3 regions of the Streptomyces sp. NPDC006691 genome follow, and region 1 is predicted to be linked to each of the others. Evidence: riboswitches for the same ligand, from Rfam matches in the RefSeq annotation. Region 1 holds a riboswitch; each other region holds the start of a gene.

Region 1 (9,888 bases):
CCGTCCGGCGCTTGAGGACAAGCGCCGTTCAGGCGCGAACGGGGTCCGGGGCGGAGCCCCGGGGGCCTCGGCGTAGCCATGCGGAAGACCTCCGGTACAGGCAACCCCAGCCCGTCCGGCGCTTGAGGACGAGCGCCCTCAAGGCGCGACACGGGGTCCGGGGCGGAGCCCCGGGAAGGCGGGGCACGGCGGCGCTAGACCGCCGGGACGCAGCGGCCGGCCTCCGTGCGGTACTGCCACTTCGCGCCGTCCGACACCAACTCCCGCACCGCCCGCACGAAGCGGTCGACGTGCTCGTCCGGCGTCCCCGCCCCGAAGCTGACCCGGATCGCGTTGAGCGAGCGCTCGCCCGGCTCCGCCTCGGGCGCCCCGCACTCGCCCGGGTCCTGCGGGTCCGTGCCGAGCAGGGTGCGCACCAGCGGGTGGGCGCAGAAGAGGCCGTCGCGCACCCCGATGCCGTACTCCGCCGACAGCGCCGCCGCGAAGTGCGAGCTGTTCCAGCCGTCGACGACGAAGGAGATGACGCCCACCCGGGGCGCGTCGTCGCCGAAGAGCGAGAGGACCCGCACCGCGGGAACCTCCGCCAGGCCCTCCCGGACCTTCGCGATCAGATGCCGCTCGCGCTCGACCAGCGCGTCGAAGCCCGCCTCGGTCAGTGCCTTGCAGGCGGAGGCGATGGAGTAGACGCCGATGACGTTGGGCGACCCGGCCTCGTGCCGCGCGGCCGTGGTGTGCCACTCGACGTCGACACCCCCGTCGGAGCGCCGGGCGACCTTCTTGGAGGCCCCGCCACCCGCGAGGTACGGCTCGGACTCCTGGAGCCAGTCCGCGCGGCCGGCCAGCACGCCCGAGCCGAACGGCGCGTACAGCTTGTGCCCGGAGAAGGCGATCCAGTCGACGTCCAACTCCCTTACGGAGACGGGGTGATGGGGCGCGAGCTGGGCGGCGTCCAGGACGATCCGGGCGCCGTGGGCGTGCGCGGCGGCGGCGAGTTCCCTGACCGGCCACAGCTCGCCGGTGACGTTGGACGCGCCGGTGACGCACACGAGGGCGGGCCCGTAGGGGTCGCGGTCGGCGAGCGCGCGCTCCAGCGTCTCGACGGCCTGCTGCGGGGTGCGCGGTGCGTTCAGGTAGGTCACGCGGGCGTCGCGCCACGGCAGCAGCGAGGCGTGGTGCTCGGTCTCGAAGACGAAGACCTGGCAGTCGGCCGGCAGCACCTGGGCGAGCAGGTTGAGCGAGTCCGTGGTGGAGCGGGTGAAGACGATCTGGTCGCCGGGGCGGCAGTCCAGGAACTCCGCCACCGTCGCCCGGCTGTTCTCGAACAGGTCGGTGGAGAGCTGCGAGAGGTAACCCGCCCCGCGGTGCACGCTGCCGTAGTAGGGCGCGTACGCGGCGACGTCGTCCCAGACCCGCTGGAGGGCGGGCGCGCTCGCCGCGTAGTCGAGGGCGGCATACGTCACCTCGCCGCCCGTGACCAGCGGCACGGTGACATCACGGCCGAGCACCGGAAGCGGCGCCGCACAGCAGGGGTCGGCGGACTCGGCGGCGGCGGATCCGACCACGGCGGACTCCACGGCGGCGGACTCGGCACCAGGGGACGGAACGGCACCAGGGGACGGAACGGCGGCAGTGGCGGTGGCGGCGGGGCGTGCGGACATGGCGGTATCTCCCGGCAGGACAAGGCGAGTTGACTTCGGACCCCGGGTACGGCGGCACGACCCTGCATCGAGCGAGAGGGTTCGACTGCCGTGCCGTATACGGGTGTTGACCTCGAACACGCAACCCGGAGAAGGGGGCGCGGAGGTGTGAAGAAGGGGCGCTACGCCCTATCGCATTCGCTTGCTCACGAGACTGCTCCCTTGAGGACCAGGACCCCAGGGCTGTGACATCCAACGATGTCCAGGGGTCCGCGCTTGCCGCAGGCCTTGCTGCCTACGACCTGGTCTTCACCCGGGGCACCCCGCCACGGACGGAGGGTTGCCGGACAGCGAGCCGGGGCCTAAATCGCTGTCACTCATGACCTTGAAGAGCATCCTGCCATACGTATCGACGTGCGCAAGGCGCGGTCCGCGATCTGGACTGCGCCCTGCGTCACACCGCCGTACCGGACGCCGCCGTACCGGACGTCCCCGTACGGACGGACGCCCCCGTACAAGCCGGGTCAGGCGTTGCTCGCCGCGACCCACCGGTCGAGCGCGGCCCGGGCCGCGCCGGAGTCGACCGACTCGGCCGTCCGTGCCATCGCGGCGCCGATCTGCTCGGCGAGCGGCCCCTGCCCCGGTTCGAGGGCCACCAGGGCGGCCGCCGAGTTCAGCAGCACCGCGTCCCGCACCGGCCCCCGCTCCCCCGCGAGCAGACGGCGGGCCACATCGGCGTTGTACGAGGCGTCCGCGCCGCGCAGCGCCTCGATGGGCACGATCTCGATGCCGACGTCCCTCGGGTCGAAGGCCTCCTCGCGGACCTGGCCGTCGCGCACCACCCACACCCGTGAGGTTCCGGTGGTGGTGAGCTCGTCGAGGCCGTCGTCGCCGCGGAAGACCAGCGCGGAGGAGCCCCGCTCGGCGAACACACCGGCCACGATCGGGGCCATCCGGGCGTCGGCGACCCCGGCGGCGGTGGCCCGCACCTTGGCCGGGTTGGTCAGCGGGCCCAGGACGTTGAAGGTGGTGCGGATGCCGAGTTCCCTGCGCGCGGCGGCCACGTACCGCAGCGCGGGGTGGAACTTCACGGCGAAGCAGAAGGTGATGCCGGCCTCCTCGACCACCTCCGCGACCCGCTTCGGCGTCAGTTCCAGGTTGACGCCGAGCTTCTCCAGGACGTCGGAGGAGCCGCTCGCCGAGGAGGCGGCCCGGTTGCCGTGCTTGACGACCTTGGTGCCGGTGCCGGCCACCACGATCGCGGCCATGGTGGAGATGTTGACGGTCTTGGCGCCGTCGCCGCCGGTGCCGACGATGTCGACGCTGGGCCCCGGCACCTCGATGAGGTTGGCGTGCGCGTACATGGCGCGTACCAGACCGGTGATCTCCTGGACGGTTTCGCCCTTGGCCCGCAGGGCCACCATGAAGCCGGCGATCTGGGCGTCGGTGGCCTCGCCACGCATGATCCGGTCCATCGCCCAGGCGGTCACGTCCGCGCTCTGGTCGGTGCCGCCGAGCAGCGCGTCCAGGACGCCCGGCCAGGAGTGGGCCGCCACGGTGTCGCCTCCGGTGGGGGTAACAGCGCTCATGCTCGCTCCTGGTGGTCAGGGTGGATATACCGCCCGTCAGCCTATCGACAGCGGGGGGCTCATCCGTACGCGTGCCCGTAGTACGGACGGGTCCGGACACCGCCGGGTACCCAAAAGGCTCCGGCCCGGCCCCCGTGGAGGGGCCGGGCCGGAGCCTCGGTTGTGGCGACCGACAGGTCAGGCGGGATCAGTGGTGGCCGTGGCCACTCGTGATCTCCTCGTACTCCTCGGCCGTCGGCTTGGGAATCTGGTTCCCCTCGCCGTAGTAGCCCTTGCTGAGCTTGGCGCGCAGCTTCTGGGTCCGCGAGACCTTGCGGGCGACACCGTTCTCGTCGACCTCAGGCCCGATCTCGGCCGGCTTGTACTGCTCGTGCGCGGTGAGCTTGTAGCGCGCACCGGCGTCGAGCGGCTCGTGGACCTCGATGAACTCGCCGTGCGGCAGCCGCTTGATGATGCCGGACTCGCGTCCGTGCAGCACCTTCTCGGCGTCGCGGCGTTGCAGACCCAGGCAGATCCGCTTGGTGGCGATGAACGCGAGGACCGGAGCGACGAAGAACGCGATCCGCACGAACCAGGTGATGACGTTGATCGAGAGGTGGAAGTGGGTCGCCCAGAGGTCGTTTCCACCACCGATGAGCAGCACCATGTACCAGGTGATCCACGCGACACCGAACGCGGTACGGGTCGGCGCGTTGCGCGGCCGGTCCGCGATGTGGTGCTCGCGCTTGTCCCCGGTGACCCAGGACTCGATGAACGGGTACACCGCGATCGTCGCGAGGACCAGCGGGAAGATCACCAGCGGGATGAACACGCCCAGGACGAGCGTGTGGCCCCACAGGTTGATCTCCCAGCCCGGCATCACACGGATGAGGCCTTCGGAGAAGCCCATGTACCAGTCGGGCTGCGCGCCGGTGGACACCTGGTCCGGCCGGTACGGGCCGATCGCCCAGATCGGGTTGATCGAGGCGATCGCCGCGATCACCGCGATGACACCGAAGACCAGGAAGAAGAAGCCGCCCGCCTTCGCCATGTACACCGGGAGCAGCGGCATGCCGACGACGTTCTTGTTCGTACGTCCCGGACCCGCGAACTGGGTGTGCTTGTGGTAGAAGACCAGGATCAGGTGGGCCACCATCAGGCCGAGCATGATGCCGGGCAGCAGCAGGATGTGGACCGAGTAGAACCGGGCCACGAAGTCGCCGCCGGGGAACTCGCCGCCGAACAGGAAGAACGAGAGGTACGTGCCGACGACCGGCACGGACAGGATCGCGCCCTCCATGAAGCGGACACCGGTGCCGGAGAGCAGGTCGTCCGGGAGCGAGTAACCGGTGAAGCCGGTGAACATGCCCAGGACGAACAGCAGGAAGCCGAACAGCCAGTTGACCTCGCGCGGCTTGCGGAAGGCACCCGTGAAGAACACGCGCATCATGTGCACGAACATGCCGGCGAGGAAGACCAGCGCCGCCCAGTGGTGGATCTGCCGGATCAGCAGACCACCGCGCACATCGAAGCTGATGTGCATGGTCGAGTTGAACGCCTCGGACATGTGCATGCCCTGGAGCGGCACGTACGAGCCGTCGTAGACGACCTCGTTCATGCTCGGGTGGAAGAACAGCGTCAGATACACACCCGTGAGGATGATGATGATGAAGCTGTACATGCAGATCTCGCCGAGCATGAAGGACCAGTGGTCCGGGAAGATCTTGCGCATGTTGGCCTTGGCCAGGGAGTAGATCCCGAGCCGGCCGTCCGCCCAGTCCGCGATCCGCTCACCGGCGGGCGCTTCGCGCCGTGCGTCTGTCGTAGTGCTCATCCGCGCTCCCAGAAGGCAGGACCGACGGGCTCGTCGAAGTCGCCGAGCGCTTCGAGGTAGCCCTCGTCATTCACGCCGATCCGCAGCTGCGGAAGGGCGTGACCGGCCGGGCCGAAGATGACGCGGGCGCCGTCGGAGAGGTCGAAGGTGGACTGGTGGCACGGGCAGAGCACGTGGTGCGTCTGCTGCTCGTACAGGGAGATCGGGCAACCGACGTGGGTGCAGATCTTCGAGTAGGCGACGATGCCCTGGTGCGACCATTCGAGCTCGCGCTTGTCCTTGATGTCCTCCGGCTTGATCCGGACGAGCATCAGGGCGGCCTTGGCGATCTGCGTCTGGAAGTCCTCCGCGTCCTCCTCCAGGCCCTCGGGCTTGGCGAAGGTGAGCGAACCGACCAGCAGGTCCTCGGGACGCAGCGGCTCGTTGGTGTTCATGTTGATCAGGGCCTTGCCCTTGGACCACATGGTGTGCCGCAGCTTCTTCTCGGGCAGCGTGCCCAGGTCGCGCAGCAGCACCACACCGGAGAGCGGCACCATGGCCAGCGCGCCGAACATGGTGTTGCGGATCAGCTTGCGCCGGCCGAAGCCGGACTCGGCCGCGCCCTGCTTGAAGTCGGCCAGGACCTGCGCCTTGACCTCCGGCGGGGCCGCGATCTCGTGCCGCTCGGCCGGCATCTCGACGTCCGACATCAGGGTGCGGGCCCAGTGGACCGCGCCCGCGCCGATGCAGAACAGCGCCACGCCCAGGGTCAGACCCAGAGCGAAGTTGAGGACGCTGACGTGCCCGAACGGGAAGATGAAGACGATCTTGTCGACCGGGAAGATCACGTACGAGGCGATGAAGCCGACCGTCGCGACCATGGACAGGAAGAACAGGAACGCGACCGCGCGCTCCGAGCGCTTGGCCGCCCGCTCGTCGATGTCCTGGATGCGCGGCTTGTGGGCCGGCAGTCCCGGGTCCGCGAACGGGTCGCCCGCGTGCTCTACCGCGCCGTGCGCGGGGGCCTGCGCTTCGGGCAGGCTCTCGGAATTCTCTTGGCTACTCATGACTTCTTGGCCTTAGCGGTGTGGGCCGCGACCCAGATGGCTACTGCGATGAGGGCACCCAGACCGAAGATCCAGCCGAACAGGCCCTCGCTGACCGGACCGAGCCCGCCGAGCTTGAGGCCACCGGGGCTGGCGGACTGGTCGCTGTTGACGGCGTGCAGGTACGCGATGATGTCCTGCTTCTGCTTCTGCGGCATCGTCGTGTCCGGGAAGGACGGCATGTTCTGCGGGCCGGTCTGCATGGCCTCGTAGATGTGCTTGGGGTCCACGTCCTCCAGGCTGGGGGCGAACTTGCCGTTCGTCAGGGCACCGCCCTCACCCGTGAAGTTGTGGCACTGGGCGCAGTTGGTGCGGAACAGCTCGCCGCCCTTGGCGATGTCGGCACCGCTCGGGTTGTACTGCGAGTCGGTCGGCACGCTCGGACCGGCGCCCAGCGACGCCACATAGGCCGCCAGCTGGTCGATCTGGGCCTGGGAGTAGATGGCCTTCTTCTTCGGGATCTGCGCGCCGGGCTGCTGCGCCGGCATGCGGCCGGTGCCGACCTGGAAGTCGACGGCGGCGGCGCCCACGCCGACCAGGGAGGGGCCGTCAGAGGTTCCCTGACCGCCGGTTCCGTGGCAGCTGGCGCAGCCGACGGAGTAGAGCTTCTTGCCCTCGTCGATGGCGAGGGACTGGGCGGTTTCGTCAGCCTGAGCCTTGCCCGCGGGCGCGAACGCGGCGTACAGCCCCCCGGTGGCCGCCAGCGCGAGGAGTAGGACGACGACCGCCGCCAGCGGATGGCGTCGTCGTGCGGAGAGCTTTTTCACGGATTACCCCGGTGTCAGGATCTTCTGCGTCGATGGCGGATGTGGTGCGGACCTACGGGCCCGGTTACTGGATCAGGTAGATCGTGGCGAAGAGGCCGATCCACACGACATCGACGAAGTGCCAGTAATAGGACACGACGATCGCCGCGGTCGCCTGCTCGTGGGTGAACCTCTTGGCCGCGTACGTCCTGCCCAGAACCAGCAGGAAGGCGATCAGGCCGCCCGTCACATGCAGTCCGTGGAAGCCCGTGGTCAGGTAGAACACCGAGCCGTACGGATCGGAGGACAGCGAGAGGCCGTCCTTCTTCACCAGCTCGGTGTACTCGAAGACCTGGCCGCCGATGAAGATCGCACCCATCACGAACGTGATGATGAACCAGGTGCGGAGCTTCTTCACATCGCCGCGCTCCGCGGCGAAGACGCCGAGCTGGCAGGTGAGGGAGGAAAGCACCAGGATCGTGGTGTTGGTCGCCGAGAACGGAAGGTTCAGGGACGAGGCCATTTCGGACCAGTGCGCGGCACCCGTTACCGATCGCAGAGTGAAGTACATCGCGAAGAGGGCCGCGAAGAACATCAGCTCGGAACTCAACCAGATGATGGTTCCGACGCTGGTGAGGTTCGGCCGATTGACCGACGGGTGCGCGTGCCCGGTTTCTACTGTCGTTGCTGTCGCCACGACCGACATTATGTCGGTCGCTTATCCCGCCCTCACTCCGGGGGGTGCCGTTCGGTGTGTCAGCGGCGTATGCAGGGCCCGAACGGCCCATCGAAGGGCTGGCCGAACCGGTGTTGACGGGCAGTCGGACGGAGTAGCATCCGCGCATCGGTTCATGAGCCAACGTCGGCGAAAGCGCCGGACCTTCGGAGGATCCATGCAGTCGAGCGCCACGGTTCTGGTCTACAGCGACGACGCGAACACCCGTGCCCAGGTGCGGCTCGCGGCCGGGCGCAGGCCCGCGTCCGACGTGCCCCCCGTGGAGTTCCTGGAGTGCGCGACGCTGCCCGCGGTCCTCAAGGAGCTGGACCGCGGCGGCATCGACGTCTGTGTGCTGGACGGGGAGGCCGTCCCGGCCGGCGGCATGGGGGTGTGCCGCCAGCTCAAGGACGAGGTCTTCCAGTGCCCGCCGGTGCTGCTCCTGATCGGCCGCCCGCAGGACGCCTGGCTGGCCACGTGGAGCCGGGCGGACGCCGCGGTGACCCTGCCGGTGGAACCGGTGGAGTTCGCGGACGCCCTGGCCTCCCTGCTGCGCAAGCGGCTTGCCGTGGGTGCCTGACCTCACACTCCCGGCCGCAGCCGGGCGGAGTTGACCTTGCTCTGCCCGGCCTTGAGGTCGGCTTGCAGGACGCTGCCCTCGCGCCACTCGTCCCACGACACGTTCCAGTCGCCGAACCCATTGTCGAAGGGCGTCATGTCCTCGCCGATGCTGTTGACGACCTTGACGATGTCGCCCTCGTTGATGTTCTCGAAGAACCAGGCGGCGTTGCCGGTGCTCATGCCCGTGCAGCCGTGGCTGACGTTCTCGGAGCCCTGCGAGCCCACCGACCAGGGCGCGGCGTGCACGTATTCACCACTCCAGGTGACACGCGTGGCATAGTAGACGGGCAGGTCGTAGCCGTCGGAGCTGCTGGACGAGATGCCGACGGTCTCGCCGCGCATACGTACGAAGTACTGCTTGCCCAGGACCACCTTGACGCCGTTGCGGGTGGAGAAGCCCGGCTTTCCGGTGGTGACCGGAATGGTGTTGATCACTTCTCCGTTGCGCTTGAACGTCATGTAGTGCCCGGCGGCGTCCGTGATGGCCTCGACGCGGTCGCCCGTGGTGATCTTCAGGGGCTTGCCGGGGCCGCCGTACAGCTTGTCGGCGATCTTCACGCCCTCCAGGTTGGACTGCGCCTCGATGGTGGCGTGGGCGGGCCAGTACTCCTTGGGGCGGTAGTGCAGGACCTTGTCGTTCACCCAGTACCAGGCGCCCTCCACCGAGGGCGTGGACCGGACCTTCAGGGCCCGCTCGACGACGGACCGGGCCGCCTTGTCCTTGACGGGCTTGCTGAGCTGGGCCGTGATGGGCTGTCCGACGCCGTACTTGCCCGCGTCCGGGCCGAATTCGACCTCCACGGCATCCTTGGCCGCCGCCGTGTCGAACGTCAGCGTGCGCAGGCCCGGAGAGCCGTCCTCGTTCTCGGTGGAGACCTTGACGGTGTAGTGCGCTCCGGCCACCAGAGGGGCCGTGGAGTGCCAGCGGCTGCCGTCGGCGGCCAGTTCGCCCGCCAGGTAGCGCCCGTTGCCGTCGACGGCCGTGACGTCCGTGAGACGGCCGTCCTTGCTCTTGGCGGTGATCTCCAGGGGCTTGTCGGGGTCGGCCTTCTGACTGCCCGCCGGGCCGTTGTACGCGACCTGCCCGGCCGCGTCATAGGGCTTCGCCGAAAGGGGGTTGCCGTCGGTCCCGCCGCACCCCGTGGCCCCCACACCGAGGGACAGGACAAGGAGGGTGCAGCTCACTACGGTGCGGATGCGCGGTGCGTGGCTCATGGTCACACGGTATGAAGACTCGTCAGATTCGGCGCGCGATGTGACTGCAAACGAGGGGCCCCCCGTCCCGGATCGAGACGAAGGGCCCCTCTTGGAGCAATGCGGCGGGCGGAACTACTGGTTCTGGTTCTCGCCGCGGTAGTACTCGAAGACCCAGCCGTAGAGACCGACCAGGATCAGCGGCGCCGAGAAGTACAGCAGCCACCAGCCCATCGCGATCGCGAGGAAGGCCAGCGCGCCACCGATGCCGAGCGCGAGCGGCTGCCAGGAGTGCGGCGAGAAGAAGCCGACCTCACCGGCGTCGTCCGCGACATCGGCCTCCTTGTTGTCCTGGGCGCCCACGTCGACCCGCCGGGCCGTGAAGGCCAGGTAGAAGCCGATCATGACGCTCAGGCCGAAGGCCATGAAGAGCGCGGTGGTGCCTGCCGCTTCCTTCGACCACACGCCGTAGACGACGGCCATCACGA
Region 2 (9,888 bases), on a different contig from region 1:
CCTGGAGGGAAAGCCGCCGATCCAGGTGTTCCGTCATCAGCGTCCGCGCCCGGGCCGTCGAGGTGCCCGCGTCCTCCCGGACCGGGTGCTCGACGTACTGCGCCTGCCCTCCGTCCCTCATGGGCGCGACGACGTTGTACCGCGCCACCCGGTTCGCCACGGAACTGCCGTGGTCCTCCCTGACCAGGTGCAGGCACAGGTCGATGGCGGCCGCGCCGCCGGCCGACGTCAGGATCCCGCGATCGGCGATGTAGAGCGGGTCGGTGTCGAGGTCGACCGCGGGGAAGAGCCGCCTGAACTGCTGCGCGTAGCGCCAGTGGGTCGCGGCCCGGCGGTCCTCCAGCAGGCCGGCGGCCGCGAGCACGAACGAGCCGGTGCACAGGGACACCACCCGGGCACGGCGCCGGGCCGCACGGCGCAGCGCTTCGGCGACGGGGGCGGCCACCGTGCCGCCGTCCAGTACCTCCGGGCAGCGGGTGCCGGCGACGATCACCGTGTCGGCGTGCTCCAGCAGGGACAGGTCGCCCTGCGGTGTGACGCCGTACCCGTTCACCGTCGGTACGGGGGAGCCGTCCGGGGTGAGGGTGCGCACCTCGTAGGCCGCCGTGCCCGCGCGGGTCTCGACCGCGGCCAGCATCTGGGCCGGGATGCTCAGGTCGAAGGCCACCACCGGTGCGAGAGCCAGCACGGCCACAAGATGCGGAGTCGCCACAGTCATGGCCCGATAGTTGCACATAGTGACTCTCGGGCCACTTCTGGGCCGCTCGTGATCGGCAGAGACTGAGATCAGTTCCGCACATCAGGCCGGGCAGCACCCGGTCGAACACCCGGAAGGTGCTCATCCAGCCATGACCGTCCCCGCTGTGGATCCCGAGATCCAGACCCTGCTCGACACCGCCGACACCGGCGTCTTCCCCGTCCGTGGCCTGGACGCCGTCCTCGCCGACCCCCAGCGCTACGCCCTGCTGCGCGCACACCCCGACACCCCCGTCGACGACCGGGTCGAGGTGCGAGACCTGTACATCCCCGGCCCCGCAGGGCCACTGCGACTGCGTGTCTACCGCCCGGACACCACCGAGGACCTGCCGATGATCCTCTACATACACGGTGGTGCCTTCACCTACGGATCCCCCGAGGCCGAAGAGGGACGCTCCCTGCGCTACGCCCGCGACGCCCACGCCGTCGTCGTCTCCGTCGACTACCGCCTCGCCCCCGAACACCCCTACCCGGCCGCGGCCGACGACGCCTACGCCGCTCTGACCTGGATCGCCGACAACCCGGCCGAACTCGGCGCGGACCCCACACGCATCGCGCTGGCCGGCGGCAGCGCCGGCGGGAACATCGCCGCCTCCACCGTGCTCCGCGCCCGCGACCAGGCGGGTCCGCACCTGCTCTTCCAGTCCCTGACCTACCCCAGCGTGGACGGCGGTCTCACCACCGCCTCGGCACGGGAGTTCACCGATACCCCGGTCTTCGACCGGGCCGCGCTGGAACGGGCCGTGCGGTACTACGCGAAGGACGGCCACGCCGACCCGTACGCCTTCCCGATCCGCGCCACCGATCTCAGCGGCCTGCCGCCCGCCTACATCGCCGTGGCCGAGATCGACCCGCTGCGCGACGAGGGCCGCGACTACGCCGCCCGCCTGTCCGCCGCCGGCGTCACCACCGAACTCGTCCAGGTCCCCGGCGCCGTCCACGGCTTCGACCTCCTCTTCCCCGGGGCCCGGATCAGCGAACGCAACCTCACCGACCAGGTACGCGCCCTGCGCGAGGCCCTCCACCCCCGAGAGTCCGCCGGGGCCGCGCGCTGACCCGGCCGAAGCCGCGGCCGCCCGGGCCGCGCGGCGGACCACGCCGCCCGGGCCGCGCGGTGGACCACGCCGCCTAGGCCGCGCGGTGGACCGCGTACTCCTCGATCTCCCGCATCGGCGGCCGCTCCTCGGTGTCCACCGCGTATGTCCGCGGTACGAAGCCGTGCTCGCCCCGCTCGAACTGGGTCAGCTCGGGCCGGACGAGATGGCCGCGCGACAGCCGCGACTGCGCGGTGCGGTAGATCGCGGCGGCCATCCGGCCGAGCGCCTGCCCGTCCTGGTGGCGGTGCTTGCGCACGCCCACGTCGACCTGGGCCAGCGCGTCCAGGCCCACCGTGTGCAGCGCGTCCACCAGCAGCGCGAGCTCCACGCCGTACCCGACGGGGAAGGGCAGCCGCTCAAGGAGCGAGCGCCGGGCCGCGTACTCGCCGCCCAACGGCTGGACGATTCCGGCCAGTTGGGGCCAGTGCAGATTGAGCAGCGGGCGCGCCACCAGCTCGGTGACCCGGCCGCCCTGGCCGGCCCCGGTCCCGAAGGGGCGGTCGTACATCGCCTTGACGAACGCCACGTCCGGGTCGGTCAGGAGCGGTCCGACGATGCCGGAGACGAACCCGGCGTCGAAGTCCTTCAGGTCGGCGTCGATGAAGCACACGATGTCGCCGCTGGTCACGAGCAGCGAGCGCCACAGCACCTCGCCCTTGCCGGGCAGCGCCGGGAGGCGGGGCAGGATCGCGTCGCGGTGCACGACCCGGGCGCCGGCCTTCGCCGCGACCTCGGCCGTACGGTCGGTGGAACCGGAGTCGACGACCACCAGCTCGTCGACCAGCGGCACGGCCTCCGTCATCAGCTCGCGCCGGATCGCGGCCACGATCTCACCGACCGTGCCCTCCTCGTCCAAGGCGGGCAGGACCACACTGACCGTGGTCCCCGTGCGGTGCTTCGCGGCCAGGATCCGCTCGATCGGTCGCTCGGCCGCGGCCCAGGAACGCCTGCTCAGCCAGCGTTCCACCTCTTCCAGCACGGCTCCTGGCCTCCTTGTGTGATCCATCTCGCGGTTCGGACGACTATCTCAACCGTCCAGGGCTTCGGTTACAGTCTTGAACAACGCGGATGACCGTCGCATGTCGGGGGTCGTCGTCACGCTGACAATCGAATACCGCTCATCCAGAGGGGCAGAGGGATACGGCCCGTTGAAGCCCCGGCAACCCTCCAGTCGGTTCTCGTCGATCGCGTCGGTCACGACACGGTCCGGACACGAGGCCACCGGCTAGGGAAGGTGCCAAATCCGTCTCATGGCGAAGTTCGTCATGAGGAAGATGAGGAGAAAGGGCCTCCCCTCCATGTCTGCTCAGACTGTTGAAACCCGCACCGCCGTCGACCTCGGTCCGGCATCCGGACTCTCCTGCCGCGAGTGCGGCCAGCGTTTCGAACTCGGGCCGATTTTCGCCTGCGAACTGTGTTTCGGACCGCTCGAAGTGGCCTATGACCTGCCGCTCGGCGACCCCGAGGCGCTGCGCAAGCAGATCGAGGCCGGCCCCGAGAACATCTGGCGTTACGCCCCGCTGCTGCCCGTCCCCGCGGACGTCGCCGACAAGCCGAACCTGAACCCGGGCTTCACCAAGCTCGTCAAGGCCGAGAACCTGGCCCGAGAGCTGGGCGTCGAGCCCGGCAAGCTGTTCGTCAAGGACGACTCCGGCAACCCGACGCACTCCTTCAAGGACCGCGTCGTCGCCCAGGCCCTGGAGGCCGCCCGCGCCTTCGGCTTCACCACGCTCTCCTGCTCCTCCACCGGAAACCTGGCCGGCGCGGTCGGCGCCGCCGCCGCGCGGGCCGGCTTCCGCTCCTGCGTGTTCATCCCGCACGACCTGGAGCAGGGCAAGGTCGTCATGGCCGCGGTGTACGGCGGCGAGCTCGTCGGCATCGAGGGCAACTACGACGACGTGAACCGGTTCTGCTCCGAGCTCATCGGCGACCCGCTGGGCGAGGGCTGGGGCTTCGTCAACGTGAACCTGCGTCCGTACTACGGCGAGGGTTCCAAGACGCTGGCGTACGAGATCTGCGAGCAGCTCGGCTGGCGGCTGCCGGACCAGCTGGTCATCCCGATCGCCTCCGGCTCCCAGCTCACCAAGATCGACAAGGGTCTCCAGGAGCTGATCAAGCTCGGCCTGGTCGAGGACAAGCCGTACAAGATCTTCGGCGCGCAGGCCGAGGGCTGCTCCCCGGTGTCGACCGCCTTCAAGGCCGGTCACGACGTCGTGCGCCCGCAGAAGCCGGACACCATCGCCAAGTCGCTCGCCATCGGCAACCCGGCGGACGGCCCGTACGTCCTGGACATCGCGCGCCGCACCGGCGGTGCCGTGGAGGACGTGAACGACGAGCAGATCGTCGACGCCATCAAGCTGCTCGCCCGCACCGAGGGCATCTTCGCGGAGACCGCGGGCGGTGTGACGGTCGGCGTCACCAAGAAGCTCATCGAGGCCGGCCTCCTCGACCCGTCGCTCACCACGGTCGTGCTCAACACCGGTGACGGGCTCAAGACGCTGGACGCGGTGGCCGCCACGTCCCAGGCGACCGCGACCATCCGCCCGAGCCTGGACGCCTTCCGCGACGCGGGCCTCGCCCACTGAGCCACTGCTGATCGACTAGGAGCACCGAACCATGAGCGTGAACGTCCGCATCCCCACGATCCTGCGCACCTACACCGACGGCAAGGCCGAGGTCGCCGCCGAGGGCACCACCCTCGCCGAGGTCCTCGCCGACCTGGAGAAGAACCACACGGGCATCGCCGCCCGCGTCCTGGACGACCAGGGCAAGCTGCGCCGCTTCGTCAACGTGTACGTCAACGACGACGACGTGCGCTTCGAGCAGGGCCTGGAGACCGCCACCCCCGAGGGCGCCGGCGTCTCGATCATCCCGGCCGTCGCGGGCGGCTGAGCCGCGCCGCGTTTAACCCGAGTCGTACTCGGAGTTGCTCTTGAGTTGCCCCTGAGTTGCCCCCTCCGCACGAGAAGCGGAGGGGGCAATTCAACATGGTTGAGCGGGGTAGAGTTGGGGAAGCCCCTTCGCTTCGAGTGCCAAGTGCATATGAGAACGCGACAACATGGGGTCAAAGTGTGAGAGCCCTTTGCGCAGTAAGTGCGCTTTGTCCGGCCCGACTTGCCCCGGAATGCAGAATAAATGGCATTCCGCTCCCCGTGCGTGCCCGGAATTCTCGTCCGATTGACCTGTTGCAGAGGGCAGTTGGACAGATACATTCAGCCGCGGTCGACGCGTTCCGGCGCACACCCTCTCCTGTCGGAGGGTGCAGGTCTGACCCGGGTCCGCGAAGTGTGGTCCCGTGCAAGGGCCAGTAATAGGGGAGTTAGGCATGGCTCAGGGCACCGTCAAGTGGTTCAACGCGGAGAAGGGGTACGGCTTCATCGCGGTCGACGGTGGTGCGGATGTTTTCGTCCACTACAGCGCGATCCAGATGGACGGTTACCGCACCCTTGAAGAAGGTCAGCGAGTCGAGTTCGAGATCTCGCAGGGCCAGAAGGGTCCGCAGGCGGACATGGTCAAGCTCGCCGTCTGATCTCGGCGCGATCGACCAGCGACGCAAGCAAACTTGAAGGGGGCCACCCGAGAGGGTGGCCCCCTTCGAGCACCCCCGGCCCCGCTGCGGCCCGGCTCCACCGCGGCGAGCGCGAACGGTGGGGTGCTGACTCGCCTACAGGATTGCGGGGGCTGTGGCATGTGCGCGGCATCGCCGCGAGGGCGGCGGGGCGCTGGGTCACCTTCAGGGGCGCGGGGAACTGCGCGAACAGCCACGCACGGTCCGCGGGCGGGAACGGGGTGTTGGGGGCGCGGGGCAGTCATCATGTGCGGTTTCGCCGCGTGGGCGCGAGGTGGCGGGGTGCTGGGTCACCTTCAGGGGCGCGGGGAACTGCGCGATCAGCCACGCACGGTCCGCGGGCGGGAACGGGGTGTTGGGGGCGCGGGGCAGTCATTATGTGCGGTTTCGCCACGTGGGCGCGAGGTGGCGGGGCGCTGGGTCACCTTTAGGGGCGCGGGGCAGGGACATGTGCGGGGCTTCGTCACGGTGGGCGCGAACAACCACGCACGGTCCGCGGCCGAACCGATCCAGCCGGGGCGCGGGGGCGGAGCCCCGCCGGAAACCGGGGCCGGGGGCCCGTGAGGCACCAGTAGGGCACCCCGAAGACCCCGTGCGGCAGCCCGAAGAGAAGGCACCCGGTTCCAGAGACTCGCTTGCACTCGCAGGGGCCGAGTGCTAATCATTGGGCTTAGCACTCTCCCAGTGAGAGTGACAGAACTTGGATCGGGTCAGTGAGGTCCGCAGACCGCGTGGGGCAAGGAACCACAAGGGATGCAGGCCGTCCGTCGCGGGCACCGGCGCGATCCACGAAGAACGCCACCCCTGTCCGGGAGGACCACTTCACATGGCCAAGATCATCGCGTTCGACGAGGAGGCACGGCGCGGTCTCGAGCGCGGGATGAACCAGCTCGCCGACGCCGTCAAGGTCACCCTCGGCCCCAAGGGCCGCAACGTCGTCCTTGAGAAGAAGTGGGGCGCCCCCACGATCACCAACGATGGTGTTTCCATCGCCAAGGAGATCGAGCTTGAGGACCCGTACGAGAAGATCGGCGCCGAGCTGGTCAAGGAAGTCGCCAAGAAGACGGACGACGTCGCCGGTGACGGAACGACCACCGCGACCGTCCTCGCTCAGGCCCTGGTGCGCGAGGGTCTGCGCAACGTCGCCGCCGGCGCCAACCCGATGGCCCTGAAGCGCGGCATCGAGAAGGCCGTCGAGGCCGTCTCCGCCGCCCTCCTGGAGCAGGCCAAGGATGTCGAGACCAAGGAGCAGATCGCTTCCACGGCCTCCATCTCCGCCGCCGACACCCAGATCGGCGAGCTCATCGCCGAGGCGATGGACAAGGTCGGCAAGGAAGGCGTCATCACCGTCGAGGAGTCGCAGACCTTCGGTCTTGAGCTTGAGCTCACCGAGGGCATGCGCTTCGACAAGGGCTACATCTCGGCGTACTTCGCCACCGACATGGAGCGTATGGAGGCGTCGCTCGACGACCCGTACATCCTGATCGTCAACTCGAAGATCAGCTCGGTCAAGGACCTGCTGCCGCTCCTTGAGAAGGTCATGCAGTCCGGCAAGCCGCTGCTGATCATCGCCGAGGACGTCGAGGGCGAGGCCCTGTCGACCCTGGTCGTCAACAAGATCCGTGGCACCTTCAAGTCCGTCGCCGTCAAGGCTCCGGGCTTCGGCGACCGCCGCAAGGCCATGCTCGGTGACATCGCCATCCTCACGGGCGGCACCGTCATCTCCGAGGAGGTCGGCCTCAAGCTGGAGAACGCCGGTCTCGACCTGCTCGGCCGCGCCCGCAAGGTCGTCATCACCAAGGACGAGACGACGATCGTCGACGGCTCCGGTGACAGCGACCAGGTCCAGGGCCGCGTCAACCAGATCCGCGCCGAGATCGAGAACTCGGACAGCGACTACGACCGCGAGAAGCTTCAGGAGCGCCTGGCGAAGCTCGCCGGCGGTGTTGCGGTCATCAAGGCCGGTGCCGCCACCGAGGTCGAGCTCAAGGAGCGCAAGCACCGCATCGAGGACGCCGTTCGCAACGCGAAGGCGGCCGTCGAGGAGGGCATCGTCGCCGGTGGTGGCGTGGCCCTGCTCCAGGCCTCCGCGGTGTTCGAGAAGCTTGAGCTTGAGGGCGACGAGGCGACCGGCGCCAAGGCCGTGAAGCTGGCCCTGGAGGCCCCGCTCAAGCAGATCGCCGTCAACGGTGGTCTTGAGGGCGGCGTCATCGTCGAGAAGGTGCGCAACCTGCCCGTCGGTCACGGCCTGAACGCCGCGACCGGTGAGTACGTCGACATGATCGCCGAGGGCATCATCGACCCGGCGAAGGTCACGCGCTCCGCGCTCCAGAACGCCGCCTCCATCGCGGCGCTCTTCCTCACCACCGAGGCCGTCATCGCCGACAAGCCGGAGAAGGCCGCCGCGGCCGCTCCGGGCGGTATGCCGGGCGGTGACATGGACTTCTGAGCCACGGCTCAGTAGCTCCACGCAGGCAGCGGTACACAGCGGTCCACAGCGGTACACAGCTGTACGCGCGCCGAGGGCGGCACTCCCCATCGAGGGGGTGCCGCCCTCGGCGTTTCCGTACCACCCGAACCAGGGTGGTAGGGAATTCCGAACCATCGAAGGTGGTACTGGCTCCATGGTGCGGGTAGGCGGATGGGGGCTAGCTTGGTGATCAGAGGGGCAGCCACGGACCGCCCCAACTGACGCACATCCGGGGGACCTTCATGACCAGCACACGACTGCGAATCCGCTCCGCCGCGGCCGTGGCCCTGACCGTCCTGGCGGCCGGCGGCGTCGCCGCGTGCGGCCCGCTGGACGACCAGACGTTCAAGGACGACGCGACGGTCAAGGACCAGATCACAGCGGTACGCATCGACGGGAATTCGGACGGTTTCCGGGTGCGCGGCAAGAAGGACCTGGCGAAGGTGTCCGTGCACCGCGAGGTCACCTACCGCGGCAAGGCGAAGCCGACGGAATCGACGTACCGAGTGGAGAACGGCGTGCGCGTGCTCGGCGGCTGCGCGGGCCACTGCGCGGTCGACTACACGGTGGACGTGCCGGCCGGAGTCCCGGTCACCGGTTCCACCAGGGCGGGCGCGCTGAGCCTGTCCTCGGTCGGCCAGGTGCGGGTGTCCACGAGTGACGGCGCGGTGAAGGTACGGGGTGCGACGGGCCCGGTCGACATCCGCACGAGCAACGGATCGATCGACGCGAACGGCCTGAAGGGCACGGGCATCACGGCCATGGCGTCCAACGGCTCGATCTCCCTCACCCCCGACACCGCCCAGAACGTCACGGCCCAGACCTCCAACGGCAGCATCACGGTGACGGCCCCCCGCGCGCCCTACCGAGTCTCGGCCCAGACCGGCCACGGCCACAAAACGCTCGGCATACCGGATGACCCCTCCGCCATCCACCACCTGAACCTGACCAGTGGCAACGGCGGCATAACCCTGAAGTCCTCGAACTAGCCCACCAACGGGCCGGCGAACGAGCACTTCTGCCGCTCCGCACCCGACATTGGCCTGTTCCTGCCCCTCTTTGCGAGAGCACGACTGGGAACCGCAATTGCCGCTCGTTAGAGTTGCGTTGCGTGTGAAAACGGTGCTGTACGGGGGAGGGTGTTTTGCCACCAAACGGGGGTGGAGCGGCATCGGAGTCGCCGGACTGGCCTTTCAACGTCCTTGAGGTGGCGCAGTCGGCCGCCGGGGACGTGGTCACCGAGCTGACGTCGTTCACGAAGTTCCAGCAACGCGTGGACGAACTGATCCGAAACCTCAAGGGTTCTCCGGCCGGACCCGGTGAGGTGGGCCAAGAGCGGCTCGCCCGAGACCAGTTCGGGGGCGGGGGCGGCGCGTTCGCGGAAGCCACGGGCCTGTTCAGCTCGTACGAGACGGTGATCACCGAATTGGAGAGCCTGTCCAAGCTGCTGGCGGACTCGATCGAGGGCATGGGCATCGCAGTACTGGCCTCGCACAAGGGCTACCAGAACATCGACGCGGACGTCCGCAAGCGGATGGCGGCGATCGCGGTGGAGACCAAGAAACACTACGGCGGCGACTACCACCCCGCTCAGCCCAAGCCGGACAAGCCGAGTCAGCCGGACCAGCCGCCGACGGGCGGCGACGCCGGAGGGACGATCTGATGGGCAACGGCACCCCGTTCGAGGGCATGAGCCACGAAGCCATGCTCGCCTGGCTCGACCAGGCGAACAGCGGCACCGTGCAGGGCGCGGCCGACCGTCTGCTGGCAGCGTCCAAGGAGATCCGAAAGATCGCGGACGACCTGAAGGTCCGCCCCCAGTGGGTCGACTGGAAGGGCGCGGGCGCGGACGCGTTCCGCACCTGGACCGCGGACCTGGCCAACGCGACGCTGCGCCTGGGCGACTTCAGCGAGGGTTCCTCAACTTGGCTGGGCCATGCCTCCGACGCGATCGCCTCGGCCCAGGCAGCCATCCCCCGCGACAAGCCGGGCGCGGA
Region 3 (9,888 bases), on a different contig from region 1:
TTCCCTGAGTTCAGCATTTTCTTGTCCGTCGTGTCCGTGCGGCCGCAAGGGGCCTCCCGGTGCGCGGACGAGCATGAACCGGGTGCGGTGGCGCAGGGTGAAGCCGATCGACTCGTACAGCCGGATGGCGTTGGTGTTGCTCGCGGCGGCGTGGAGGAAGGGGGTGTCGCCGCGTTCTCTGATGCCATGCGCCACGGCGCGGACGAGCCGGGTCGCCAGGCCCCGGCCGCGGTGGTCCGGGTGGGTGCAGACGGCGCTGATCTCGGTCCAGCCGGGCGGCCGCAGCCGTTCCCCGGCCAGCGCGATCAGCCGACCGTCCTCCCGGAGTCCGAGGTAGGTGCCGAGCTCCACGGTACGGGGCAGGAAGGGGCCCGGCCTGGTCAGCGCGATCAGCTCCAGGATCTCGGGTACGTCGCAGAGCCCGAGCCGTACGGCCTCGGGCGCGGGCGCGTCGCGCAGCGCGGTGGCCACCATCTGGACGCCCTCACCGCTCTGCTCGATCCCCCAGCCGTCCGGCACGGTACGGACCGCCGTCACCGGCGTGACGGCACCGGGCCCGACCAGCAGGGCCAGGTCGTCCCAGGCACGGGGGTCGGTGGGGTCCGCCAGTGCGGTGAAGGGCGAGACGTCCGTGGGGAAGCGGGCGGCCCTGCCGTGGCGCTCGGCGAGGTGGGCCTGCGGGCCCGTCAGCGCCGCCCAGGCGGCGTTGTCCAGGACATGAGGATCCGTCAGCCGGGATTCCGGGCTGGACGGTGGGGCGGGGTACACGCTGGTGGACATGGCGGTGCGGGTCTCCGTATCGGGATCGCGGCAGGACCCCTGCCGGGCGGAACACGGCGAGGAAACCTGCGATGACGCGTGGACGTCCGTGGTCCGAGGGGTACGTCGAGCGCGGACAGCCGCACCACGTGGGCGGTGGGCGTCAGGAACTCGATGGAACGGCCAGGGCTCAGCGGAGGGCGCTGCTCGGCTCCGTACACAGCGCGCTGCTGACGCGCAGCAGGTCGACACAGCGGTCCGTGCACAGCGGGATGCGGCCGGGGCACCGCCGGGCGGCCGTCCCATCAGCTGCGCGCATCACTGTCACCGTCACTTCTTTGGCCCCGCAGGTGTTCTGCCGACCCGTTTCCACGGGCCCGAGGGCAGCACGTCGTTCGCGAAAGGTAGGCAGGCCTCCTGGGGAATGTCAATGTACGGGCCACCAGTTGAGACCGCTCGTCGGCCTTCTTGACGGCTTCGCGAAGCCCGCCCAAACTGGCGTGGACGGTCACGATTGTCAGCGCCCACAGTGCGGGTCCGCCCGCTCCCGTGGTCATCGGCCCCGGCCCGCTGACAGGCAACCCTTCCACCGCGACGGGGTGCCCCGGGTGACGACCGGGTCCCGCCTGCACGGCGGGGCAAGCGTGGTCTCGCGTCTCGCGAGCCCCGAGGATGAGGCGGGTGGACATGCCGAGGAGCGGCCTGACCAGGCGCCTGCACATCGATCTCCTGCGCGTCTCCAGCGCCTACTGATCCGGGACCGGTCGGCACGATCCGGACCGTCCCCGACCAGCGATGCCGCCCCGCATCCAGCCGCTGATGCGCTCATGCCGTAGTGGCGCCTCATTCCAGGGAGAGTCATGCCCGAGACGTTTTCCCGCAGTTCCCGCACTGCCGTGTCCACCGGCTGTCAGGCCTCGCCCCCCTCTGCGGGGCCGCGCCCCAGGGCGGCGGCGGTGGCGTCGCAGCACGCCCGTCGCTTCCGCAGCCGGATCGGTGCCGGGGCGGCCGGTGGCTTCTACCCCGCACCACGGCGCTACGACCTGTTCCTGTGCGGGAGTTGTCCCCGCTCGCTGCGCATCGCGATCACCCTCGACCTGCTCGGTCTGCGCGGCTCGGTCGCCACGACGATCCTGGGCTCCCCCGCCGCGACCCCCGACGGCTACGCCGCACTGCGCCGCGCCTACGAGACCACGGGGTACCACTACGACGGACCGTTGACGGCGCCCGCGCTGCGCGACCGTTGGAGCGGCCGGATCGTCAGCAATCACACGCCCGACATCCTCCGCGACCTCGCGGGTCCCCTGGCCGGCGAGGACGGCGGCGAAGCCGCCCCGCTCCGGCCGCCGCATCTGATCGCGGACATCGAGGCCCTGCGCACGGTGCTCGACCGCGACGTCACGTCCGACGCGCAGCCCTCGGCGCGGCAGGCCGCGCTGAGGGTGCTGGATCGCCGTCTCGCCCGGCGGCCCTATGCGCTGGGCGAGGAGTTGACGGCTGCGGACGTGGACCTGTGGGTGGCGCTGGTCCATCTCGACGACCCGGCCGAGTTGCTCGGCGCGGCCCCCCGACTCGACGCCTACGTGCGGCGGCTCGGGGAGCATCCCGCCTTCCGGCGCGCGGTCTAGGCCGGGCCCGGACGCGCCGCACGCGGAACGGTGACCGTCGGGCGCGCCCGGCTCACGGCGCCGGTGGCGACGACAGTGTCCTGCTGAACACCGTGGCCGGGCGGGCCAGTCGTTCGCCGTCCACGGTGATGTCGACGGCCTCGTTGTAGAAGGCGACGAGACGCTGGACGGCACCCACCGCGGGCAGTGGCTCCGGGTAGGTCCACACGACGTTCGGCGGCACGTCGGCCTCGCCGCGCCACGACCAGTACTCGGCAGTGCCCTTGTAGGGGCATCCCGTGCTGTGGTCGGTCGGTTCGAAGAGGTCCAGGCGTACGTCCTCACGCGGAAGGTAGTAGCGCGTGGGAAGTCCGGTCTCGAAGACGAGCACCGGGCGGTGGGTGTCGGCCACGACCGTGCCGTCGATCTCGACCGTCACATGCCGGCTGCTCGCCAGCGCGTCCACGCGCTTGTACGGGTCACGGGGGTGGATGAAGATCTCTTCCTCCTCCTCGTACCAGTGGTCGAGGCCGCGGCCGACGCGGCTGAACCACTCGAAGGCGATGTGCCCGGCGAGGTCGTCGGCGGGGAACGTCCAGGCCGCGTTCTCCGTCAACTGGCCCTCGGCTTCGAGGTCGTAGAAGACGCGCGACCCCGTATGCGTACCCGTGGGCGGGTTCTTCGCCGGGCGGAGCAGATCCTGGCGGACCTCGTCGCGGGGGAACGCGTACAGCGGCACGGGGACGTCCGGCTCCCAGACGAGGACGGGATGCCGGCTGTCGACAACGGTGACCTCGCCCTTGCGGCCCCGGACCCAGCGTTCGCCGGCCTCCCACCGGAGGCCTTCCGGTGTGGTCCTGACGTTTCGCGCGCTGGGGAACGTGGTCATGAACGGCTCTCCCTCGGCTTGCTCCGTGTGCCCCGGTCCGAGCGGGCCGGACGAGTGTCTCCTGGCCAGGGTCCGAAGAGGGCGCTGCGCCGAAGGCGTGTCCGCCGTCCTCCGGGGCGACCTCGCCCGGGCACTGTCGCGGTACCCGGGCGAGAACAAGCCACTTGCCGCTGGAGCCCTTGTCGCCGGCGCGCCGACCGCTGGTGTTCTTCAGCGCCAGCCGGCTGCCGACGGACTACGTGCTGACGGACTACTTGCTGACGGCGAACCGCATCAGCGCGTGCTCGTCGCCCTGCTTGATCTTGCCCGTCACGTTGATCACTTCGAGCTTCCAGGAGGCGCCGTCGCGGGTGGCCTTCGCCACGGCGCAACCGTTGTCCTGGGTCAGCAGGCTGGGCCAGATGTCGGCGACCTGCTGCGAGCTGCCGCCGGTCGCATCGTAGACCTTGAAGCTGATGTTGCGGGCCTTCTGGAAGGAGCTGCCCTTCTTGAAGGCGGCGGCGACGAACACGATCGAGGTTATGTTGGCGGGCACCCGCGCGAACTCGACCGTGACGGTCTCGTCGTCGCCGTCGCCGCGACCGGTCTGGTTGTCGCCGCTGTGGACCACGGAGCCGTTGCCCATGGGGTCCAAGGAGTCGAGGCCCGCCAGCCGCACCGGATCCGCGCCCTGCATGGCGATGGCGATGAGGTCGAGGTCGGTGCCCGTCTTACGGCGGAGCATTCCCACCACCCCACCGCTGCTGCCGGCTGTGGGGTCCCAGGACACACCGAGGGACAGATGCGTAACTCCGTCCAGGTCCGCCGGCCCGGTTTCCTTCGTCAGCGTGATCATGCGTCAGCCATCCTCTGGTAGTTCGCATAGGTCTATAAAGAGCAAAGTGTGCCTAATGCTACGACGACTCCGCACATCGGGTCGGCCGTGCTCTGCCCTCGCAGCCGCGCCCTCGTCCGCACCACCGCCCCATGCAACTCCCGCCCCAGCGAGGTCAGGGTGACGGGGTGGGCCACCTCGATGGCATGGTGGCTCCCACCTTCTTTCCGTACTCCAGGGTCTGCTGGAGGGCCTCGAAATCCCAGTCCGAGAAGCAGGCAGGATGCGCGTTCATGATCTTCGATGCCGCTTCCAGGGACCTCGTCGTGTTCTCGGTGACCGCGGCCGGCCCTTTCGCAGGAGGCGTGAGCCCCGCCTCCAGGGCTTGGTTCCAACGCGCGCGCACGGTGGCACAGTCGGCGGCCCCGACCCCCGTCGGGCTCACCGTGGCGGCCGCGGCGGCCGGGGTGGACCGGCCCGAGGCCGCCCCGCCGCCACACGCCGATGCCGCGGCCAGCAGCACCGCGACCGTCCCCATCGTCCTCACCGAACGCATGAGCCCCCCCTTGGCACCTGAACGAGCCGAGATCATTGCACACAACTCCCTTTGCAACGACGCCCTTTCAGCCCCCAACGGGGCGGACCGGTTCGTCCTGCGTCCCGGGGATGAGCGTCATCGCGGGTATCGGGGGTCGTAGGCGACAGGACCGTTCTGGTTGCCCGCGGTCAGCAGGTCGGGCAGGCCGGCGGCCGGGGCGACGAAGTAGTCGCTGTCCTTGGGGCGTTGGTCGGAAGGGTCGCGCGGGGGGCGGGCGGCCGGTTCGAGGTGGGGGATGTGCTTCGAGCAGTGGACGTACGCCTCGTGCACCGTGATGTGGATCCACAGCTCGGGCTGGCGCCCGGGGGCGGAGTCGAAGGGGATGGGGGCGTGGGCGATGCGCGGGTCGGCGGGGGCGAGCAGGCCGGCCGTCCCGTTGACGTGCAGCCCTATGTGGTGGTGGGTGAAGTCCATGAACAGCAGCCCGACATGGGGGTTCTCCGCGATGTTGCCGGCGCTGGCCAGGACACCGTTGCCGCGGTATTCCGGGTAGGTCAGCGTGCGCTCGTCGAGGACGGTGACGAAGCCGGGCGGTCCGGCCCTGAAGCTGGAGTCGCAGCGGCCGCCCGCGTCGGCGGTGGAGAGGAACACCATGGACTGGCGTGCGATGAAGTCCCGCATCGGCGGGGTCAGTACGGGATGCACCTGGCGGGAGTAGAACGAGTTCGCACGCTCCGCGGTGCCGAGGTGGGCCTGGAGCGCACGCTCGCCCGGGGAGGGTATGGCGTGGGGGCTGTTCACAGCGCTGGGTTCTCCTGGGGGTCGCGCACTGGGGCGAGAGGGGTGTTGAGGACGGGGACGTCGAGCGGGTCGTGGTGGATCCGGAACGGGGGGACGCCGCCGCGCATGAGGTTGTGGGCGGCGGAGGTGACCATGTCGGGCGGGCCGCACAGGAAGGCCTCGTGCTGGTCCCAGGGCCCGAATTCGCGCAGCACCTGGGGCAGGCTTCCTTCCCTGCCCACGATGTGCTGGTGGGAGACGGCGGCGCGGACCGACAGCCAGTGGTGGCGCTGCGCCATGCGGAGCATGTCGTCGAGGCCGTACAGCTCTTCCGCGGTGCGGGCGCCGACGAAGAGATCGACGTAGCGGCGTATGCCGGTGTGTGCGGCCTGTTCCAGGATGGCGCGGATGGGGGCGAGTCCGGTGCCGCCGGCCACGCACACGAGGTCCCGGTCCTCTGCGGCCTCCAGGGACATGGCCCCCTGCGGTGGCCCGAGCTTGACGATGTCACCGACGGCCGCGCGGTACACCAGGGAGTTGCTGACCACGCCGCCGGGCACGGCACGGACGTGGAAGGTGAGGGTGTGGTCCGGCCTGGGAGCGTTGGCCACGGAGTAATGGCGCCAGGCCAAGGGTCTCCAGGGCGTCTCCATGCTGACGTACTGGCCCGCGGTGTAGGGATAGGCGAATTCCGGCCGCACCGTGATCTCCGCGATGCCGTTCCCGCGCGGCACATGACTGACGATCTGCGCCCGCCAGGCGGCGGGGCGCACCCGGCTGTCCTCCTCGGCCGCCTGCACCATCACACCGGCCGCGGTGGTGTACGCCTTCGTCCAGGCGGCGGCCATCTCGGGAGTCCAGTCGCGGCCGGCGTACCGGGCCAGTGCGGCGAGCAGGCATTCCCCCACCGCCGGATAGTGCCCCTCCAGGGCTCCGAACTTGCGGTGATCCCGCCCCAGAAGGGAACAGAACCGGACAAGGTTCTCCGGGTCGTCGACCAGCTCGATGATGCGCAGCAGCCCTCGCAGCAGACGGTCGCGCTGGACGTCCATGTCGGCGGGGAAGAGTGCGCGGACCTCGGGGTAGCGGGCGAAGAGGATGGCGTAGAAGTACACCGTCACTTCGCCGGCCTGCGGTTCGACCACCGCGAGACCCGCACGTATCAGCGCGACCTCCCGCTCGTTCAGGGGCGGCGCATGGGTAGTCGCGGATGCCCCTGATGCCTCGGATGCCTGGATGTGTGGCTCATGGCTCGGCCGGGTAGCGGTGGGGTTGGCGGGGTCGAGCGGCGGCGTGGGGGCCGTGCGCAACGATCGTCGGGACACAGAGTTGTCGCAATCTCAGAGACCGCCGTTCCAGGGAGCCTGAGCGGCGGGTGGGCAGGGACGGAGTGGGTCGGGCAGCTCACCTTCCAGACGGGGCGTGGACATGACGTTGATCGTCTTCCCCTGAATTACTGCGTCAGCCCTGTCGGACTCGTTACCCGGACGCGCTGCGCATTGACGACGGCACACGCAGTGCGCACGGGCCGATATGGGGGTGAACACCGCTGCCCGGGGCTTCCGCGGCACACCCGCGCAAGCCCCCACGCTCCCGGTCGAACCACCTCACGCGAGCTGGTTGACCAGGTGGGAGAAGACGGTGGGCAGGCGGGTGGCCAGCGGCACGATGCGCGGGGCCAGGCGTGGGTGGGAACGTGCGCGGAGCAGTCCCTCGGTGAGCAGGCGGTAGCGCCGGGAGGCGCGGTGCCAGGCCTGTTCGTAGTCCTGTGGCCGGTCTGCGCCTACGCACCGCACGAGGTGGGCCGCGCCGGACAGCGCCAGGGAGATGCCCTCGCCGGTGAGCGCGTCGATGTAGCCGGCCGCGTCTCCGACCAGCAGCACGCGGCCCGCGACTCGGGCCCGTACGCGTCGGCGCAGTGGCCCGGCGCCCCGCACGGGCGACGTGGCGTGTGCGCGGAGCAGTCGGGCCAGGGCGGGAAAGGAGCCCAACTGCTCGTCGAAGGGCGCCCGTTGACTCGTCAGGATGGCCACGCCGACCAGGTCGGGGGCCAGCGGTGTGACGTAGGCCTCGGATCGCGGGGACCAGTGGACTTCCACGCAGTCGGACCAGGGCGCCACCGCGAAGTGTCGGCGCAGACCGTAGCGAGGCGTCCGCGGGTCGGTGCGCTCCAGGCCGAACTGTCTGCGGACGGGCGAGTGCAGGCCGTCGGCGGCGGCGAGGTAGCGGGCCGTCAGACCGGCGGCGGTGACGCCGTGGGAGTCCTGGTGCACCACGCCGACCCGGAGGGGAAGGACGGGCACTCCGAGATCCGCCGCCCGGCGGGAAAGGGCCTCGTGCAGCGCCGTTCGCCGTACGCCCAGGCCCGGCCCCTCCCGGAATCTGGCTTCGGCGAGGCGTTCACCGTCCAGATAGCGGATGCCGTGGAGGGGCCGGCCCGGCACCTGGACGCCCAGGTCGCGCAGGGCTCGGACGGCGCCGGGCATCAGGCCCTCCCCGCACGCCTTGTCGATGGGGGCCGTTCGGGGTTCGGCGACCACCACATCGAGACCGGACGAGGCGGCGTGGATGGCGGTGGCGAGACCGGCGGGACCGCCGCCGGCGATCAGCAGGTCGATCACGCCGGTTCCGGGACGCAGCGCCGGAGGGCGAGCGTCTCGCAGCGCAGCCGGGTCACGAGCAGTGGAAGGTTGAGCAGGGTGAAGCACAGGGCGGTGAGCCACGCGGAGTGGACCAGGGGCAGGGCGATGCCTTCGACGACGACCGCGAGGTAGTTGGGGTGCCTGAGCAGACGGTAGGGGCCCGCGGTGACGAGGGGCAGGCCGGGTACCACGACGACACGGGTGTTCCAGCGCGGTCCCAGGGTCGTGATGCACCACCACCGAAGCACCTGCGCGCCGAGTGCCAGCGTGAGCATCGGCCAACCGAGGGCCGGCAGGAACGCGCGAGGGGCGAGCTGGGTCTCGGCGAGACACCCGAGGAGGAGCCCGGTGTGGAGCAGGACCATCGTCGGGTAGTGACCGCGCCCGGATTCCACACCGCCGCGTGCGAGGCTCCACGCCAAGTTGCGGCGTGCGACGGCGAGTTCGGCCAGTCGCTCCGCGGCGACCAGCAGGATCAGAACGGTGTACGGGTTCATGTGGGCCTACCAGCGGAGCAGCACGAGTTCGGAGCAGAGGCCCGGCCCCAGGGCGAGCAGCAGTCCGGCGCTGCCCGGCGGCGGCGGACGCAGCGCGAGCGTGTCGCGCAGGATGTGCAGGACCGAGGCGGACGAGAGGTTGCCCGCCTCGGCCAGGGATCGACGGGAGAGCTCCAGAGCGCGGGTGTCCAGCGCGAGGGTCTCGTCGAGCGCTTCCAGGACCTTGGGGCCGCCGGGGTGGCACACCCATCCGGTGACGTCCGGGGGCTTGAGGTCGTGTTCGGCGAGGAAGGACCGTACTTCCTCGCCGAGGTGGAGCCGCACCAGGTCCGGCAGTTCGGCGCCGAGCACGACGGCGAAGCCGCTGTCGCCGATGTCCCAGCCCAGAGCGCGCTCGGTGCCCGGATACAGGCGGCTGCGCGTGGCGACCACCCGCGGTCCCGCCTGTTCGCGAGCGCGCGGATGGTCCTTGCCCACCGCCACCAGTGCGGCGGCCCCGTCCCCGAAGAGCGCGCCCGCCACCATGCCCGGTACGGAGTCGTCCCGCCGCTGGAGGGTCAGCGAGCAGAGTTCGACCGAGAGCAGTACCGCCACTTGGTCCGGCCTGCTGTCCAGGTAGTCGTGCAGCCGCGCCAGACCGGCGGCGCCGGCGACACAGCCGAGCCCGAAGACGGGTACGCGCTTCACATCGGTGCGCAGCCCGAGCCGGGCGGCCAGTCGCGCCTCGACGGACGGTACGGCCAGCCCGGTCACGGAGGTGGAGATCACCAGGTCCACGTCCTGCGGGGCGAGGCCGGCCTCCGCAAGGGCGGCGACCATCGCCCGCTCACCGAGTTCGAGGGCCGCCTCGATGAAGAGGTCGTTGGCCTCACCGAACCCGGTCACGCCGGCGTACCGGTCGAGAGGCAGCGCCAGATGACGGGTGGAGACCCCGGCGCTGGTGTGCAGACGCCTCAGTACGGCGCGGTCGGCGCCCGGCGGCAGGCACATCGCCGCGACCGCTTCGGTGATCTCGGCCTGCTGGTACCGGTGGGGCGGGAGCACCCCGTGGACAGCGGCGATTTGCGTCATTCGGCCAGAATAGGAGTGAACTACTCAAAAGTTACGAATTGGTTGATGTGCGGCAGGTCGGGCGGCCTCTATGCTCGGGCCGTGCACTCCACCGCGGCCCCTGCCGCCACACGACGCTCCGGCTCGGGTGGCCGCCTCCTCGGGCTGCTGGCGGCCTCGCATCCGGGGCCCGCACTCACCGTCACCGTGGTGGCCACCGTCCTCGCGGCGAGCGCCGGGCGCGGCCCCGGTGGCACGGCCCTGACCGCGTCGGCCGTCCTCACCGGCCAGTTGTCGGTCGGCTGGTGCAAC

The links. A riboswitch is a leader RNA that binds a small molecule or an ion and turns the genes downstream of it on or off. The one in region 1 is predicted to bind S-adenosylmethionine.
Region 2: another riboswitch for S-adenosylmethionine. It lies ahead of thrC (threonine synthase); the one in region 1 lies ahead of ACFYNP_RS06825 (aminotransferase class V-fold PLP-dependent enzyme).
Region 3: another riboswitch for S-adenosylmethionine. It lies ahead of ACFYNP_RS11315 (putative leader peptide); the one in region 1 lies ahead of ACFYNP_RS06825 (aminotransferase class V-fold PLP-dependent enzyme).

Annotation. Positions count from the first base shown of each region.
Region 1 is NZ_JBIAGW010000003.1:3,709-13,596, forward strand. It holds gene ACFYNP_RS06825 (aminotransferase class V-fold PLP-dependent enzyme) at 195-1,658, opposite strand; SAM riboswitch class IV at 1,905-2,022, opposite strand; gene trpD (anthranilate phosphoribosyltransferase) at 2,162-3,226, opposite strand; gene ACFYNP_RS06835 (cytochrome bc complex cytochrome b subunit) at 3,414-5,039, opposite strand; gene ACFYNP_RS06840 (Rieske 2Fe-2S domain-containing protein) at 5,036-6,085, opposite strand; gene ACFYNP_RS06845 (c-type cytochrome) at 6,082-6,891, opposite strand; gene ACFYNP_RS06850 (heme-copper oxidase subunit III) at 6,956-7,576, opposite strand; gene ACFYNP_RS06855 (hypothetical protein) at 7,764-8,165, shown strand; gene ACFYNP_RS06860 (Ig-like domain-containing protein) at 8,168-9,421, opposite strand; gene ACFYNP_RS06865 (cytochrome c oxidase subunit 4) at 9,536-9,888, opposite strand, start outside.
Region 2 is NZ_JBIAGW010000010.1:120,178-130,065, forward strand. It holds gene ACFYNP_RS22505 (GlxA family transcriptional regulator) at 1-718, opposite strand, end outside; gene ACFYNP_RS22510 (alpha/beta hydrolase) at 849-1,811, shown strand; gene ACFYNP_RS22515 (glucosyl-3-phosphoglycerate synthase) at 1,885-2,832, opposite strand; SAM riboswitch class I at 2,969-3,134, shown strand; gene thrC (threonine synthase) at 3,152-4,438, shown strand; gene ACFYNP_RS22525 (MoaD/ThiS family protein) at 4,470-4,745, shown strand; gene ACFYNP_RS22530 (cold-shock protein) at 5,179-5,382, shown strand; gene groL (chaperonin GroEL) at 6,248-7,870, shown strand; gene ACFYNP_RS22540 (DUF4097 family beta strand repeat-containing protein) at 8,134-8,880, shown strand; gene ACFYNP_RS22545 (hypothetical protein) at 9,099-9,554, shown strand.
Region 3 is NZ_JBIAGW010000004.1:264,245-274,132, reverse strand. It holds gene ACFYNP_RS11325 (GNAT family N-acetyltransferase) at 1-780, opposite strand, end outside; gene ACFYNP_RS11320 (hypothetical protein) at 950-1,078, opposite strand; SAM riboswitch class IV at 1,266-1,410, shown strand; gene ACFYNP_RS11315 (putative leader peptide) at 1,432-1,512, shown strand; gene ACFYNP_RS11310 (glutathione S-transferase C-terminal domain-containing protein) at 1,716-2,387, shown strand; gene ACFYNP_RS11305 (DUF427 domain-containing protein) at 2,440-3,255, opposite strand; gene ACFYNP_RS11300 (TerD family protein) at 3,506-4,090, opposite strand; gene ACFYNP_RS11295 (hypothetical protein) at 4,245-4,625, opposite strand; gene ACFYNP_RS11290 (pyridoxamine 5'-phosphate oxidase family protein) at 4,743-5,408, opposite strand; gene ACFYNP_RS11285 (globin domain-containing protein) at 5,405-6,532, opposite strand; gene ACFYNP_RS11280 (NAD(P)/FAD-dependent oxidoreductase) at 6,995-8,008, opposite strand; gene ACFYNP_RS11275 (isoprenylcysteine carboxyl methyltransferase family protein) at 8,005-8,526, opposite strand; gene ACFYNP_RS11270 (type III polyketide synthase) at 8,533-9,597, opposite strand; gene ACFYNP_RS11265 (UbiA family prenyltransferase) at 9,679-9,888, shown strand, end outside.